Regions from separate parts of the Paenibacillus sp. sgz302164 genome, predicted to be linked through region 4. Evidence: riboswitches for the same ligand, from Rfam matches in the RefSeq annotation. Region 4 holds a riboswitch; each other region holds the start of a gene.
The links. A riboswitch is a leader RNA that binds a small molecule or an ion and turns the genes downstream of it on or off. The one in region 4 is predicted to bind cyclic di-GMP.
Positions count from the first base shown of each region.

Region 1: another riboswitch for cyclic di-GMP. It lies ahead of AC0LWT_RS04285 (transglutaminase-like domain-containing protein); the one in region 4 lies ahead of AC0LWT_RS27060 (YjfB family protein).
Region 2: another riboswitch for cyclic di-GMP. It lies ahead of AC0LWT_RS36565 (PilZ domain-containing protein); the one in region 4 lies ahead of AC0LWT_RS27060 (YjfB family protein).
Region 3: another riboswitch for cyclic di-GMP. It lies ahead of AC0LWT_RS37155 (fibronectin type III domain-containing protein); the one in region 4 lies ahead of AC0LWT_RS27060 (YjfB family protein).

Region 1 is NZ_JBVYOL010000002.1:179,949-183,851, reverse strand. Features, by position in the region: gene AC0LWT_RS04290 (collagen binding domain-containing protein) at 1-538, opposite strand, end outside; gene AC0LWT_RS04285 (transglutaminase-like domain-containing protein) at 987-1,793, opposite strand; cyclic di-GMP riboswitch class I at 1,807-1,895, opposite strand; gene AC0LWT_RS04280 (class D sortase) at 1,952-2,626, opposite strand; gene AC0LWT_RS04275 (MFS transporter) at 2,701-3,903, opposite strand, start outside.
Region 2 is NZ_JBVYOL010000042.1:13,299-17,201, forward strand. Features, by position in the region: gene AC0LWT_RS36545 (helix-turn-helix domain-containing protein) at 207-458, opposite strand; gene AC0LWT_RS36550 (hypothetical protein) at 629-913, shown strand; tRNA gene AC0LWT_RS36555 (tRNA-Arg) at 1,080-1,154, opposite strand; gene tadA (tRNA adenosine(34) deaminase TadA) at 1,256-1,714, opposite strand; cyclic di-GMP riboswitch class I at 1,974-2,061, shown strand; gene AC0LWT_RS36565 (PilZ domain-containing protein) at 2,167-2,925, shown strand; gene AC0LWT_RS36570 (spore germination protein) at 3,095-3,903, shown strand, end outside.
Region 3 is NZ_JBVYOL010000045.1:32,811-36,713, reverse strand. Features, by position in the region: gene AC0LWT_RS37155 (fibronectin type III domain-containing protein) at 1-2,035, opposite strand, end outside; cyclic di-GMP riboswitch class I at 2,086-2,180, opposite strand; gene AC0LWT_RS37150 (copper amine oxidase N-terminal domain-containing protein) at 2,491-3,903, shown strand, end outside.
Region 4 is NZ_JBVYOL010000019.1:6,217-10,119, forward strand. Features, by position in the region: gene dapA (4-hydroxy-tetrahydrodipicolinate synthase) at 1-235, opposite strand, end outside; gene AC0LWT_RS27050 (LysR family transcriptional regulator) at 359-1,240, shown strand; gene AC0LWT_RS27055 (hypothetical protein) at 1,779-2,075, shown strand; gene AC0LWT_RS27060 (YjfB family protein) at 2,421-2,630, opposite strand; cyclic di-GMP riboswitch class I at 2,650-2,737, opposite strand; gene pyrE (orotate phosphoribosyltransferase) at 2,806-3,447, opposite strand; gene pyrF (orotidine-5'-phosphate decarboxylase) at 3,489-3,903, opposite strand, start outside.

The DNA of each region.
Region 1 (3,903 bases), on a different contig from region 4:
TGATGTTCGGCTTGAATTTCAGCGTAAAGACTTGTTCGCCGCTTTTGATCGGAATTTTAATAATTTGCGTAGTGCTGCCTGTAACTCTTTGCTTATCGAATTGCGTGTTGAGTGCAAGGATGCCTCGTACGTTATCATGAGTCTCTATGTAGTTATTAAAGGTCATAACGGCTGCATGAGTATCTTTGTTCACGCTAAACGTTCCCACTTCTTCGTTGTCTATTAATAGCGGACTAGGACCGATATTATTGAAAAGCAGAAACTCTTGCGGTAACGTGAACGTAAATGTATCCCCGCTGTGGTAACCATGACCATTGGGGAGCGACCATGTGTAATCTAACTGTACTTTGGAACCTTGCTCGTACACGTTGCCCGTCACCACTTGACCGGCGCTGTCGTATACGGCTAACGACACGCTATCGATAATATTGCTTGAAATCGTCGCAGCGCTCGCTTGATTTAAAAAGCCCGCTCCGGAAATGCTCTGCATAAAAATCAAAAGTGCAATCAGCAGAGCACTTGTTTTTTTCTTCAACATTGTCTTTCAATTCCTCCATTCCCGGTTCAACCTCGCTGAAGTCAATTTCATAATTTCAATCGCTGCGCTCTATTTCTCTATATATTCCGGTCCGCAGCAACTGAAATAGCCGGATCGCGAAATTTCTCCGACCTTCATGATCCAAACCGATCAAGGGAATTGAAGTATGAAATTGACTCCGTTGCTTTGCTTCACGCTTTGTCGGCCGAATTGAAGCCTTTTCCCGCTTCTGCCTCCGGCGCCTGCTTCACTCCCTCCCGGTCGGATTAACTTTTCTTTCTTTTTTCTTTTTTCTCTCTGTAAAAAACAAGTCACATTTTGTATTCTAAAACTTAATACTGAACATAAACTGAACAAACAGCCGCAACAAAAAAAGAACCCGCACTCAGGTTCGAATGCAAGTTCCTTCATCTATTGTATTTCCCGCTCTCGGAGCGGAACTTCGCTTTTAATACATTTTGGTGATCGTATAGTTTGCAGCATCTTTCAGCATCGGCGTGTCTTGTCCGCCTTGTACCCGAGCCGAGTCGTACGTCGTATCGATCGTAACCCATTCGCCCGTATCTTTCAGGAAAACTTGATTCCATGCATGATAAGTTTCCGGCGCTTCAGCCGAATAACCCATAACCAGACGGGTCGGAATGCCTACGCTTCTTGCCATGGCCGCAAAAGTAGATGCATAATCATAGCAAATTCCCTTCGATGCGTCATAAATTTCATCCAAATTCGGGATGTAACCGCCCTCGACGGTTTGCGCTTTATCGTTATCATATGTAATATTTGCCGTAATATAGGCATAAATAGCGGCAATTTTGTCCTTGTCCGTCTCGGCTTTGGCCGTCAGTTCCTTGGCCTTCACAACCGCTTTGGTATCTTTGTTCCAATCGATGAGCGGAATGGATTGCAAAAACACTGCATTTTCGTCGTCCATCTTCAAATCGACCGTTTCTTGCGCGACTACTTTATATTTGTTGCCGCCTGTCGACTCCGCAACGAGAACAGTGTAACTGCCGTTGCCTAATTGCAGAGGATACTGGGCGCCTTCAGCCAGGTTATAATCAAATTTGACGTTCCCTTTGGAAATCCGGACGAGGGCTTTCGTATTTTTCGCATTCGCGTAGTTGACTGTAACGACTCCTTTGTTCAGAAGGCTTTTGTCTACTGCCGCTTGAGCGGAAGCTGCGTAAGTCCCTTTCGGTGCAAGGATCAGAAGAAGTGCAACGACCATCATGGATACAAAGGTTTTTTTGAACATAAAAAACTCTCCTTTCGGTAACTGGCTGCCAACTTAGCGCTTGCTAAGGAAGGCCCTTTAGTTTTGCGTCTCTAGCTTTCGCTAGATTTGCCTTTATCGGTGGAAAGCACCGAAATCTTATTTTTTTAATAGAGCGATTATATCATAGACTTGTCCGTTTAACTAGTCTTAGTTTCTATTAATTTTCCTTTGACTGCGATGCGGTGCGTCGGGTTTTCCATCGGATGGCATGTAATCAGCGTAATCTCGCTGTCTTTGCCGTTCCCGTTCAACACCCAGACATCCTCCGGGAGAACGTACTGTTTGCTTTCGACTTTGTACACGAACTGTTTGCTGCCTGTGTCCACTTCGACCAAATCTCCTACGTCCACTTCGTCCAGCCTATTGAAATTTTTGCCGTAAGTAAGGTTCCTGTGGCCGGCAATGGCATAATTCCCCACTTCGCCCGCTTTGCCTGTATGGGCAATGCTCGCAAGGGACAGCTTCAGATTGCCCGGCGTCGCATCCGTTAATATCGGCAGCTTCAAATTAATCTTGTCGATGATTAAAACGCCCTCGATATTTTTCAGCTCCATCGCTGCCGGCATCGCTGTCGGCTCCGCGCTCAAAGGGATTACCGGCGGCATCTCTGCGGATGTCCCGGCCGAAGAAGGAGCGCTGACCGCCGCCGCATCCGTCTCGGGGGCCGGTTCATCGATATGGCGCAAATTTTCCTGCCATTGCCGCAAAATTTTTTGCTGCTGATAGCTCTCATAGCGATCGCTGACCGTCGGGTAAAGAAAAACGATGATGCCGAGGACGATGCATGCCAGGGAAACGATTTTTCTTATCATGCGGGTTTCCTGCCTTTGTTTAGCGCGATTTCATATCTATTGGGCATTATACCTCTTTCTCCTGGCAAAATCCATCACATCGCTTGACGAACCGCGCTTCCCGCTCTCGAAATCCGCACGGCCATAACTGCGGCAAGCAGGCAGACGAATCCCGCGCCGATGAAGGCAATGGTATAAGTCCCCATCCAGTCCCGCATCAATCCGGCGCCATATGCCGCTGCCGATGCGCCTAACTGGTGAGCGACGACTACCCAGCCAAAAATCATCCCGGCCTTTTCTTTGCCGAACTCTTTCGAAGCCAACTTCACGGTCGGAGGGACCGTCGCAATCCAATCAAGCCCGTAAAAGACCGAGAAAATCAAGAGCGACATCGGACTTGAATCAAGCGCATACGGCAAAAAGAGCAGGGAAAGACCGCGCAGCCCGTAATACCAAAAGAGGAGCCAGCGGCTGTCGAAGCGGTCCGACAACCATCCCGAAAGCGTTGTGCCGATCAGGTCGAACAGCCCCATCAGAGCCAGCAGCCCTGCGGCCATCACCTCCGGAATGCCGTGATCCCCGCAAGCCGGAATGAGATGCGTGCCGATCAGCCCGTTTGTGGAGAAGCCGCAAAAGAAGAACGTCCCCGCAAGCAGCCAAAAAGTTTTGCTGCTCATTGCCGACCGAAGCGTACGCAGCGGCGTAAGAAAAATGCTTCCTTGGAACGCATCCGGTTTGACGATCTCTTCCGAACCGTAGGCAGCGGCCCCTACGTCGTAAGGATGGTTCCGCATCCAGACCGCTACGACAACGAGCACGGCCACAACGACCGCCACTGCCGTATAAATCGAATACCTCCAACCGGCTTCCACCGTTATTTTGGCCAGTAAAGGCAGGAACAGCAGTTGGCCTGTAGCCGCGCTGGCCGTGAGCATTCCGACGACAAGCCCTCTCCGTTTGGCGAACCATTGATTGGAGACCGTCACACCAAGCACGTTGGCCATCATCCCCGTACCGAGCCCCGCTACAAATCCCCAAATGAGCTCGAATTGCCACAAATATTTCATATACGGCGTAATGGAAAGGCTTATGGCCAATACCGCCAGCGATATTACCATCATTCTCCGAATGCCGAACTTTGCCAGCAAAGCCGCCGAAAAAGGGCCTACGATGCCATACAAAAATATGCCGATCGATACGACTCCGGATATGCTGCCGCGATTCCAGCCGAACTCTTTTTCGAACGGAAGCATGAAAATGCTCGGCATGGAGCGGATTCCCGCCGACACGAGCAAAGT
Region 2 (3,903 bases), on a different contig from region 4:
CTTTTCGGTGATTTTCCAGCACTATGTAGAGATTGACGAGAGCAACCAATAGCTGGATTATCGCCGTCAGAAGGGTAAGCATTTACATCACCTCCTAACGGTTTCATTATATCATATGCGATAACGCATGTAAAGGGGGTTGCAAGTCAGAGGCGCATTGGATTATTCCGATTCAGTCTGCACGTAAACGGCTACCACTGCCCCTATTATGGTTTCTTGGTCTTTTGATCGTTGTCTGCTATGTACTCGAACAGCTCAGCAGGAGTGCAGTCTAATGTTTTACATAATAGATTAAGAACCTCAACACTAACTGCTTTAACGTGTTTGTCTTCCTCACGTAATTTTTCATTGTTAACCCACTGGCTCAAAGTATTCGGTCGAATGCCAGTCTGTTTGCTTATTTGGTACATGGTCATCCCACGTTTATCTAACATCTCCGAAAGCTTAAAACGAATCAACGAAAACCACGCTCCTATTAATTTCCATTCTACCACAATAACAACGCTTGACGTTATTAACAAATTGGGTTAATATCAATTTAAGATAATAACTCAAAATGATATTATAAATTTCATTTCACATACGGAACCTCAGTTTACACGCGAGCGTCCTGACCGGAAAGGAGGTGATGGCTATTCGCAAGATAACGGTACGAATGAAACATCGGGATGACGTTGCTAATGAAATGTTAGTTTTTGATTGGAATGCGTATCTACTAATAGAGAATGTAGCGTTGATTCTCGAACCGGAAGACGAAATCGTTACGATATCACGCGTAAAGTTGCGCGAAGATGGGACATACGTGCGTACGTCCTCAGGCGGCTTTGAGATTCCGATCGATTTGAAAACGTATGTCCGCATTCAGTCTGCGCCAACGGAACTGCATGCACTAATCGCGGCTTTTGCCGTATGAAGGTGGCTGTTTTCTGACTGAGGAGTATGCGCGCCAGCGCGTTGTTAACCTGTGCTTCGAAATAAGCCAGCTCATAAGTCCATAAATAAAAAAACTTCCTACGTTTATTACCGTAAGAAGTTCGCATAAATTGCGTTTGATTCTACCCGATTAAAGCAGGGTTATACGCGCCACGGCGGGATTCGAACCCGCGACGCACAGTTTAGGAAACTGTCGCTCTATCCTGCTGAGCTACGGGCGCATAGCAAAGACTATTTTAACACGGAGTTTTTCGTCATGCAACCGTGCTCTTGCCTTGCCAGCTTGCCGGTCTAGGAATCTAGGTTCGGATCGAACAGACTTCTAAACCTTGTTCCGAAGCTTGCGGAAGAACTGGGTCAGCAGCGCTGCGCATTCTTCCTGCAGCACGCCGCTGATTACGTCGACGCGGTGATTGAAACGTTCTTCCTGCAGCAGGTTCATCAGCGTGCCGGCGCACCCTGCTTTGGGATCTGCGGTACCATAGATCACTTGCGGAATGCGCGATTGAACGATGGCTCCCGCGCACATCGGACACGGCTCCAGCGTGACGTAGAGCTTGCAGTCCAGCAGACGCCACGCCTGCAAATGCTCGCTGGCCTGGCGGATCGCGATCATCTCGGCATGAGCGGTCGGATCCAGGGACGTTTCGCGCAGGTTGTAGCCGCGGCCTATAATTTCACCGTCACGCACGACAATAGCGCCGATTGGAACTTCACGGATCGTTTCGGCTTTCAAAGCTTCATGGATCGCTTCCCGCATCCAATATATATGTTCATCCACAGGGGACACCTCGCTTAAAAAATGTTATCCACATGTGAATAGAAGTCGAACAAGCATTCGTTGTTAACATTCTGTGGACAAGTGTGTGGATAAGTTGAAAATTTGTGGATATATGAGTTTCATTGTAGGGACTCGCCGCTCTGAAATCAAGCTGCCTGCGAAAACGGTTGAATCCGACGGCTAAACTAGGTATACTAGAATTAAAATTTTAGGTCTTTTAACCTACTGATAGGTATAATCGCATACATAACGAGATCAGATTTGATAAGGGCAAACTTGCCGAAAGACAAGGACGCAAAGCCGAGGGTCTAAAGTTCTACAAGAACCATGACAGCCTGGTTACCGGAAATCAAGCTTGTTTGATTTAGGTAAATAGGTTGCCCCGACAGGAAGGGACAGTCTATTTTTTTATTTATAGCCTAATCTGTTTGTAGAGAACAGGAGGATATGCCATGAAGCTGTCGGATAGGGAGAGAAAGATGGATTTGGTCAAAATCTACGGAAGCAAGGAAGGCAACGACGCGGAAATTTTGATTGACAGCAAAGCGGTGCTGGATAAAAGCGATTTTGTAGCGACGGGAATAGTAACGTACGTGCTTGGCGACATTATTGAAATCGAGCTACCTCAATATGATGTTTTCCGACTTGGGGACAAGGTCAAGATTACGGTTTATTCCAAATCGGGGCTATTCGTTTTTGAGACGTCGGTCGTGGCCAAAGACGAGGGTTCGATCATCGTGATTAATCCGCCCGATAACCGGAAGAAGTTTACGGAGAAGAGGGAGCACCCGCGAATCGATGTCGTTCAGGGCGGTTTGCTGCACAGTTTGCATGACAAGAATAAGAGAAACAAGCAAAGTTTCGAGCATCCGATCAGCCTTAGCGTCAAAAATATCAGCTTGAGCGGCGTAGGATTTGTGATTGAAAACAATATGAACGCGGATAAAAATATGAGTCTGGAAAATAACGCGCAGCTCGAAATCGAACTTCTGCTCGGTTTTTCCATATCTTGCGTAACCGAAATCGTCCGAAGAGAGGCTTTGGGTGCAGGCTTTTTTTATTACGGAGTCCGATACGTTGAAATTCCGGAAAATAAAACGAATGCGCTGCGGGCCTTTATTTTGAAAAATCAGGTCGAGGCCTACTTCGTACAAAAACAAGACATCAAATTGAAAAAAGTCATGGATATCCGGTCTGCGGTGCATCAATAACCGCGGGCTTTTTTTATTCAAACACGGCGCTGGCGATTCGTCGCAGCAAGTTAGTGTCAATCTATTTGCGCAAGCTATGCATAAGATTAGGGACAATTCGCAAGGTTATAATTGATACCATCGTTCAATGGAACAGCAGAAGCAGACATCAAAAATGAGGTGATGAGCGATGCGCTTTTCGAACTTGTTCGGCAGGAGAAAGTATCATTCAGCCCCGCAGAGGTCCAATCGTCAGCAAAATAACGACTCCATCGGTACGTCCCTATCGCAAAATATCGCCGATTTACATAACCTGTTTACGCAAACTCCCGATCTGATCGTACGGCAATTTACAATCAAGCGCACGGGAGAGCAAGCCGCGCTTGTTTATTTGAGCGGGCTCGTGGATAAAAACTCGATCAACAACAACGTGCTCCGCCCGCTTCAATTCGAGGATGGGAGCGACGATGCGGACGGCGATTTTATTTTGACAATCGGTCAGGTTATTACGCTGCAGGCGTGGGCGCAAATCGAGGTCGCAGTTCTGCATGGCCGCAGCATACTTTTTGTCGACGGACGGGCGGAGTCGTATTCTCTCGATACGCAGGGCTGGCCGCAGCGGGCGATTGCAGATCCGCAGCTTGAGGCGTCCCTGAAAGGAGCGCATCAAGGCTTTGTTGAAACGAGCACTCAGAACGTTGCGCTTATCCGGCGCTACATTCCCAACCGCGAATTGAAAATAAAGGAATTAAGAGTAGGGCAACGCGGGCATACTATCGTATCCGTTCTATACCTGGAGGATGTCGCGCATCCCGAGGTGCTGCAGGAGCTGGAAGACCGGATTCAGATGCTGAATATCGACACGATCATCAATACCGGCGAGTTGGCGGAGCTGATCGAGGATAATCCGTATTCTCCGTTTCCGCAATTTATTTTGACGGAACGGCCGGATGCTGCGGCATCGCAAGTTTTGCAGGGAAGATTCGTCGTTGTCGTAGA
Region 3 (3,903 bases), on a different contig from region 4:
TTCCAAGACCCAGGTTTTCATGAACAAATGTCGAAGTGGGGCCAATCGGGTATATAACGCCATCCGCTTCCACTTCATATCCATCGGCATTAGAGATTGGATTCCAGGTTAATGTATGACTTGTTTCTGTTGGTATTTGCGATACAACCGGTATCCCAAAAGGAAACAGTTGACTCTGTGGAACGCGTTCTTTCTGTTGGGAATTGCTTGACCAGTACAATGCCGCCCGGGGATTACGGTTTGCACTTAAATATTCCACCTTGATATTCTCTCTCTGGCCCGCTGCCAAATAGACGGAACCTGTTACAGTGCCCTGGAAACTTGCATCTTCTTTATTTATTAAAAGATTATTATTTACCCATAGCTTGATCGGTCCGCTCGTTTGCAATTCAAACTGATACATTTCGCTGAACGGAGCCTCAATTTGTCCGGACCATCTGACAGAAATGTCCTGATCATTGAATCCTGCAACAGGGAACTCAGGACTATTTTGCAAATCAATAACCGGATCCACCCTGGTTACGGTATTTCCCTTGAAATTCCCTTCACTAAAATACTCCGCCTTTAATCCATGCAGCGCATATTTCAAACTTGTCGATCCGTTTCCTCCGACCCCTGTATCGATGAACGGCCGTTGATTGGCCGTCATGTTGCCGCCGATGGCAAACAAACCGCCTGTTTGAATATGCAGTTGATTGTTCACATGCACATCGTCGCGAACGAACAAGTCACTGTTATTTACTTTGATGTTGGCAGTACTATTGTTGGAAACGATCCCGCCAACCATCATCTCTTGCTCTACGTTCATATCCGCTTGCGTGTTGATATGCAATTGATCTTGGATCAAGACGCGCTTTGCCCGGACGTTCAACTGTCCGCTGTTAAAAGTAAGGCTGTCAGCTGATAACAAACCATCCACGCTAATCGAGGAATTGTTGTTAAGATGCCAGTTCCCCTTCACCCAAAGGCTTCCATCGGCAGGCTCCGTTGCATTCGAAGACGAATGCACTTGCAAGTTTAGCTCCGAATTGGCATTCATGCTGCCCTTAACAATCAACAGGCCGTATACATCTATGCTTAATTTGGTATTCGTATTGATTCCATCCGCAATGATTACAACCGGTTTGGAGGGACTTCCGAAAACTACCGAAGAATTCAGATTCAAGTGCCCCACCTTAATAAATGAAGGGGTTTGCGTACTATTGTCGATTGCGCGCTGCAGTGAGACCGGATCGCAATTCGCGTATGCAACAGCTTTTTGTTCAAAATCAGACAGCAATTGGTTCACTCGCTGCACTTCTACATCCATATACCTTCCTATTTCCTCCTGCAGACCATCCACTTGCAGATAAGATGGAGCATTATGCTCGTTATTCATCTTGCCCGAAAGCAGTACTTTGTCCCCATGCACTTTTCTCGGTTCGGGCGGCGGCCCTATAACAGGCGTGCTGGCAGCAGAAAGGGCGAGCAAAGTGCTGGGAGAGCCAACTTTGGTTAGCTCTATGAACTGTAAAGCCGTCTCCGCTTCCTCCGCATCGCCGGAACTGACCGTTAATCTGCCGTCCGCAACTTCAACAGATTTTGCTGCAATGACATGCTGCCCTCCCTCAAGAGGGATACGATCGAAAAAGCTTACTCCTTCAACAACTACAGTATTGTTGCTTGAATACACGGACTCGCCGACACTTACCTTAACTTCATAGATGCCGTTGTTTACTTCGAATTCCCAGACCCCGCCTTTATGAACGCGAATTGCGGTATCATTCGGAGTAGTTTGATAAGTACTGCCGCTTACCGTAGAATCCGTGTGAGAACTATTCCACCCATAATTGAATCCATTTTGCGTGCTGAACGGCATTCCCGAGTCTGGCAAAAATCCTTCAGGTACAGGTGAAGTTGCAGGCTGGAAATTAACCTTTACATTCCACGCTCCTGTATCGGCATATGTATACGACGATTCTGCAAAAGGAATGAACAACTGCAGCAGCAGGCATAGACAGAGCCCCCTGACAACAGCTTGAAACCCAAATTTCATATTTGTATCCTCCATTTCCCTTTCAATTTACACAAAAAAGACCAATTGCAATAGGCGGCCCGGCTGCCGTACCGTTTCGGTCTGAAACGGTTTAGGCCCGTGGCTTTGCGTCCCTGTCTTTCGATCAGGTTTGCCTTTTTCAATTTCAATTGGTCTTCGCTTATGTGCGGCACTCAAAACTCGTTTGATGCTATCATAGGTAAAAAGATTTGTTCATACCTACCTTTATACTATAAACAAATATGCCTGTATACCTAGTTACAACATAATATACGACTAGATTTAAATATTTCCTCTTTTTTTGGAATCTTTTGTCGATTTTAATTTGATGCATATTTTGCATAACTAATTTCATAAAATCTCCTTAACCTCGGCGAGTCCTTCGGCGTTTTTTCGCGTATAATTTATCAGACATTCTGCCTCATACCTAATTAAATTAAAGGAGAAGATTTCATATGCAAAAGAAACATCGGCAATGGTGGATTTCCGCCGCGCTTGTTGTGCTGTTGATCGCCTTGACAGGCTGTCAGGCCGTGCAGGGTCTTGATCTCGGGCAGGCTATGCAAAATACCGGAACCGTTAAGTCCTCGGTATCCAAAGGTTCAATTGCGCTGGAGCTAATTACAGGCAGCGGCGATCAGATGGATCCCAAAGAAAAGGCGCTGATTGAAACGTTCAAACATACAAAGCTGACGATCAACAGCGCTAAAATGCAGGACGCTCAGCACGCATCGATCGATGGGGAATGGAATTACGCCAAAGGGACGATTCCTTTTCAGCTCGTCATCGACGGTACCAAGATGATCGTACATATTGACGGCGCCAAGAAGCCTATCGTCTTTGACCAGGCGGCATTGGCGGCTGACGGAAGGGTGGCGCCGTTATCTCAAGAAATCAGGCAAAAGCTGACGAATAGCGCAGAGCAGCTGCGGCCTGCCCTTTATAAGTTTTTCTTCAACAATGCGCCGAACCCGAATACAATCTCCGTAACCGACGCTACGGAGCAAGTGAACAATGAGACGCTAAACATGCAAAAAGTGCATGTGGAGTTAAAAGGCAGCGAGCTCGCCGGTCTTTTGAAACTGTTCCTGACGAACGTCCTCGCCGATGAGCAAGGCTTGAAAGAGCTGCTTGGCCAACTGTACGATGCGGTCGTACCGATTGTGAAGGAGCAAATGAGAATTTCTCAGGAACAATTGAAGGAAGAGTACCCCGATTTGGAGGAACAATCGACTACGTCGGATTTGATGATGGCCTATCTTAACAATAAAAACCTGGCGGTCGAATTCGCTTATACAACGATTCATGAGTACTTGAAAAAAGCTGTAGACGAATTTGATAAAACGATGAAAGACACTGCTGCTTCCGATTCACCGGCCAACGAGGAAGTGTCGGCGATTCTCAGCGATAAATTGACGTTCAAAGCCGATTATTACGTCGATCGGAACAAGCAGATCCGCAAGGTGCAGGCTGAGCTCAATATTCCGGCTCCCAATAAGGATGGCGCAGTGACCGGGATAAAATGGACCTACGCCTTGGAAAACTGGAGTTTGAACCAGTCCGTGACTGCGGATACGATCGATACTTCCGGCGGGGCGTTGAATGTGGATTCCGATACGTTCAGAGGCTATGCGATTTTGAACAATTTTGACAAGAGTTCTTCGTTTTACAAGCTGCTGAAGGAAGATTTGCAAGTTACCAAAAAAGAGCTTCATTTCATTGTCCAAAGCCAAGAAGCCGCGGACGAGGATCCATACGGCTCCTACAGCCCGTATATGAACGACGATGAGGTCGTCATGGTTCCGGTGAGATTCCTTTCCGAGCAGCTTGGGGCTGACGTCAAATGGAATGCCGAATGGAAGCAGGTT
Region 4 (3,903 bases):
CGTTCGTACCCGATGCTTGCCGTGCGGTTTGCGCCGCAGCAAACAGGAGTGCGAGCTCTTCCTCCGATATCCCCGGCGACTCTCCCGTCGTTCCGTTAACGATCAATCCGTCGATGTCATCCTCGAACAACTGGTATACCAAATTGTAAAAGGAAGCCACATCCACCTCCCGCTCCTCGTCAAAAGGCGTAACAACAGGTACATATATGCCTTGAAGCTCTCGTTCAGTCAACATGGCGAATAACCTCCGAATAGTTAAATTTATTGTTACTTCACTTTAGCATGGAACCGTTCATCACTGTTAGCTATAATAAATGATAATGCTCATCAAAAATATTGATAATGCGAGGTGGCCGGCATGGACTTAACTTATTTTCGGACGTTCCGCGAAGTGGCAAGGAAAAAAAGCTTCACCCGGGCAGCCGAAGAACTCGGCTACGCGCAATCCAGCGTGACGATGCAGATTCAAAAGCTGGAGCGGGATTACGGAGTGCCGCTTTTTGAAAGATACGGACGGCAGCTTAGGCTTACGCCTCCGGGTGAAAGCTTGCTGAAGCTCGCCGTGCAAATGCTCGATCTCTACGACCAGTCTAAGGAAATGATTGCCAGGCAAGTTAACGGCGCGCTGACGATCGGCACGATCGATTCCTTGGCCGCCTATTATTTGCCGCCTTATTTGCACAAATTCAAACAGCAATTCCCCGGTTTAAGCATCCAACTTTTGCCGGACGATGAAACGTCGCTGATTGCGAAAGTAAAAGAGGGCGATTACGATGTCGGGCTCATCCTCGACCAATATCCCGCCGACACCCAGCTTCGCTGCATCAAAGTTCGGGAAGAACCGCTCGTGCTGGTCGCCCCTCCCGGCCACCCGCTGGCGCTGGCGAAGCAGGTTTCGCTGGCCGATCTTGGGCATAACGAATTTATCGTCACGGAAGAAAGCTGCATATACCGCAACTTGTTCGAAAAGCTGCTGAAAGACCAGAGCATCCCTTTTCGCATCGGATTTGAGCTGGGCAACCTGGAAGCGATCAAGCAGTGCGCCATGAACGGGCTAGGCATCGCCCTGCTGCCCCGGATCGCCGTGGAATCCGAACTGGCACGCAAGCAGCTTGCCGTCATCCCGATCGCTCATCCGAATTTAAGCGTGGACCTGCAACTGCTCATCCACCCCAAAAAATGGATGTCCCAAGCGCTGCAAGCTTTCATCGACATGTTGTCGGCGCCTCAACCAGCCTAAGCTCCGCCGCTGAAACGCTCGACGGCGGCCGACCTCCAGCAGCCTTTTCCGCTGCTGGCTGTAGCTGCCTCCGAAACGCTCAACGGCTGCCGGCCACCAGCAGCCTATTCCTCTGCGGGCTGTAGCTGCTGCCGAAACGCTCGACGGCGGCCGACCACCACCAGCCTTTTCCGCTACAGGCTGTAGCAGTGTGGCCGTGGTCGACCGGCGTCATGCCGTGCAACACCGCACGCAGTGCGATCGATCCGCGTCATCGCTCGGGCCGGCACAAACAGCCTGTAAGGACGCTTCCCGAGTTCTCCGCCCGAGTTGAGAATTGTTATCATTTCAATACTCGCATCATACCCCAAAAAAAGAAACTTATCAACAACCAGGTTGCCATAAGTTTCTTTTTTCTTTATGCTTTTTTGAGCGTCGACATGCGTTGGCGACACAACGCGCGCCTGAGATTTGCGGGCGTTGAGAAACGGCTTCGCCTGACTGGAGCCGCATCGTAATCGCATCCCCCGCCCGCCCTCGCTTGTTGGTAAGATGTACATTGTCGGCTTTAACTGCGGGAAGGCACTCTATCCCCACCCAATTAGAACGGCCCAGCCGTTTGAAAAGAGGCATAGCTCCAGCAAAACCTGCAAAAGTACAGGCTTTTTCGATGGATACGGCTCGTTTGGAGGAAAAGCCTGCGATTGTGCAGGAATTTCCGACCAAACTGGCGCTAACCCCGTATATGGGCGAAAAAAACTGTACTTTTGCAGGAATTTACCACGGCAAGCTCGTTAATACGAAAAAAACTGCACTTTTGCAGGAATTTTTCGCGGCAAGCTCGTCAAAGTGCTAAAAGCACTACTTTCTACAGGATAATACCACGACAAGATCGTCAATGCGCAAAATGCTCCGCGTTCTGCAGGAATTTACCACGGCAAGCTCGTCAAAGCGCAAAATGCTCCACTTTATACGAAAATAGACACAATAGACCTGAATTATTTTCATTCTGTGGGGTGATGTCCACGACGTCATGGGGGTTTTTGCAAGAATATTGCGCGACAAACTCGTAAATGCGAGGCTCATTCTACGTTGCCAGACCAATTAGGCCTTAACGAGCAAGTATTAATCCGGTGCGCGCCAAGCCACAAAAAAAGAAGCTCTCCTTTTCGAAAAGGTAGAGCTTCCCGGCTTTGTGCAATTATACACGAATGTCGATGCTGCGCCCCAAGTGGGGGGTGACTGAAGCGGCGGCCGCCGCAACTTGCTGCTGGGATTTCGCGAAATCTTCCAGCATCACGCTTGCTTGCGCCGTTTGCGTATCATTGATTTTTTTCAGCAGCTGCAGTCCGACTGCTTGCTGCAAAGCATTGCCGCTTCCGACCGCGGATAGCGGGGCATTTACGCTCATAATCTTCCTCCTCTCACCGTTCGGTAGCTGGCTGGCGTACGGCTGCAAGCCGATTAGCCCCTGTAGCTTTGCGTCAGACGCTTTCGCGCCGTTTGCCGTTTCGCAGATGTCAGGCAGAACTTTGCGCCCCTTCAGTATAGGCCATTTATCCTAAATCGTCAATTTCTGCGCAAGATTACAGTCCGAATTGAGCCGGATTTGCCCGCCAGGAGCGGAGGAGTTCCATGTCTTCTTCTTTGATTGCTCCTTGCTCCAAAGCTACTTCAAGCAGCTTCGTATAATTGGAAAGCGTATGAAGCGGCATTCCGGCTTCCCGGAAAGCGTCCGCCGCCTTATCCAATTGATAGGAAAAGATCGCGAGAACGCCCAATGCTTTCGCCCCCGCATCGTTAACGGCCAAAGCCGCTTTCAGCGAGCTTCCGCCGGTTGAGATCAGGTCTTCGATCACGATGACTTGCTGACCGGGCTTAACAGTCCCCTCGATCAGGTTCTCCTTGCCGTGGCCTTTGGCTTTGTCACGGACGTATATCATGGGCAGGCCCAGCTTCTGTGCGACCCATGCCGCGTGAGGAATGCCGGCAGTCGCCGTGCCGGCGACCACTTCGGCTTGCGGAAACTTTTCCTTGATCAGCAGCACAAAACTGTCTGCAATCAGCTCGCGTATAGCCGGATGAGACATGGTCAGCCGGTTATCGCAATAAATCGGCGACTTGAGGCCCGATGTCCACGTAAAAGGCTGCTGCGGGCGAAGCGTTACCGCTCCTATCTCCAATAATGAGGAAGCAACTCGCTTCGCTATCGTTTCAAGCTGACTCATGTTCTCTCACACCGTTCCTTTCGAATGTAGGGGCAGGCCCGTCAAAGCGCGACGGAGGCGATGATCGACTCCATCGCCGCTCTGGGATCGGCCGCCGCCGTAATCGGGCGGCCGATCACGACAAAATCGGTGCCCTGCGCGAACGCCTCAGCCGGCGTCATGACGCGCGTCTGGTCGCCGATATCGGCGCCCGCAGGGCGAATGCCCGGCGTTACGGTGACGAATGCGTCACCGCACGCCGCTTTGATTTGCGTCACTTCAAGCGGTGACGCAACGACGCCCTGCAGCCCAGCCGACTGCGCCAGGCGGGCATAGCGAAGCACGGCCTGCTCGACAGTGCCTGTCAGGCCGATTTCTTCGTTCAGCACCTGCTGGCCGGTGCTGGTCAGCTGGGTGACGCCGATGACAATCGGGCGTCCCGCTCCCGGAGCGAGGGCTTTGTCCACGCCCTCGAGA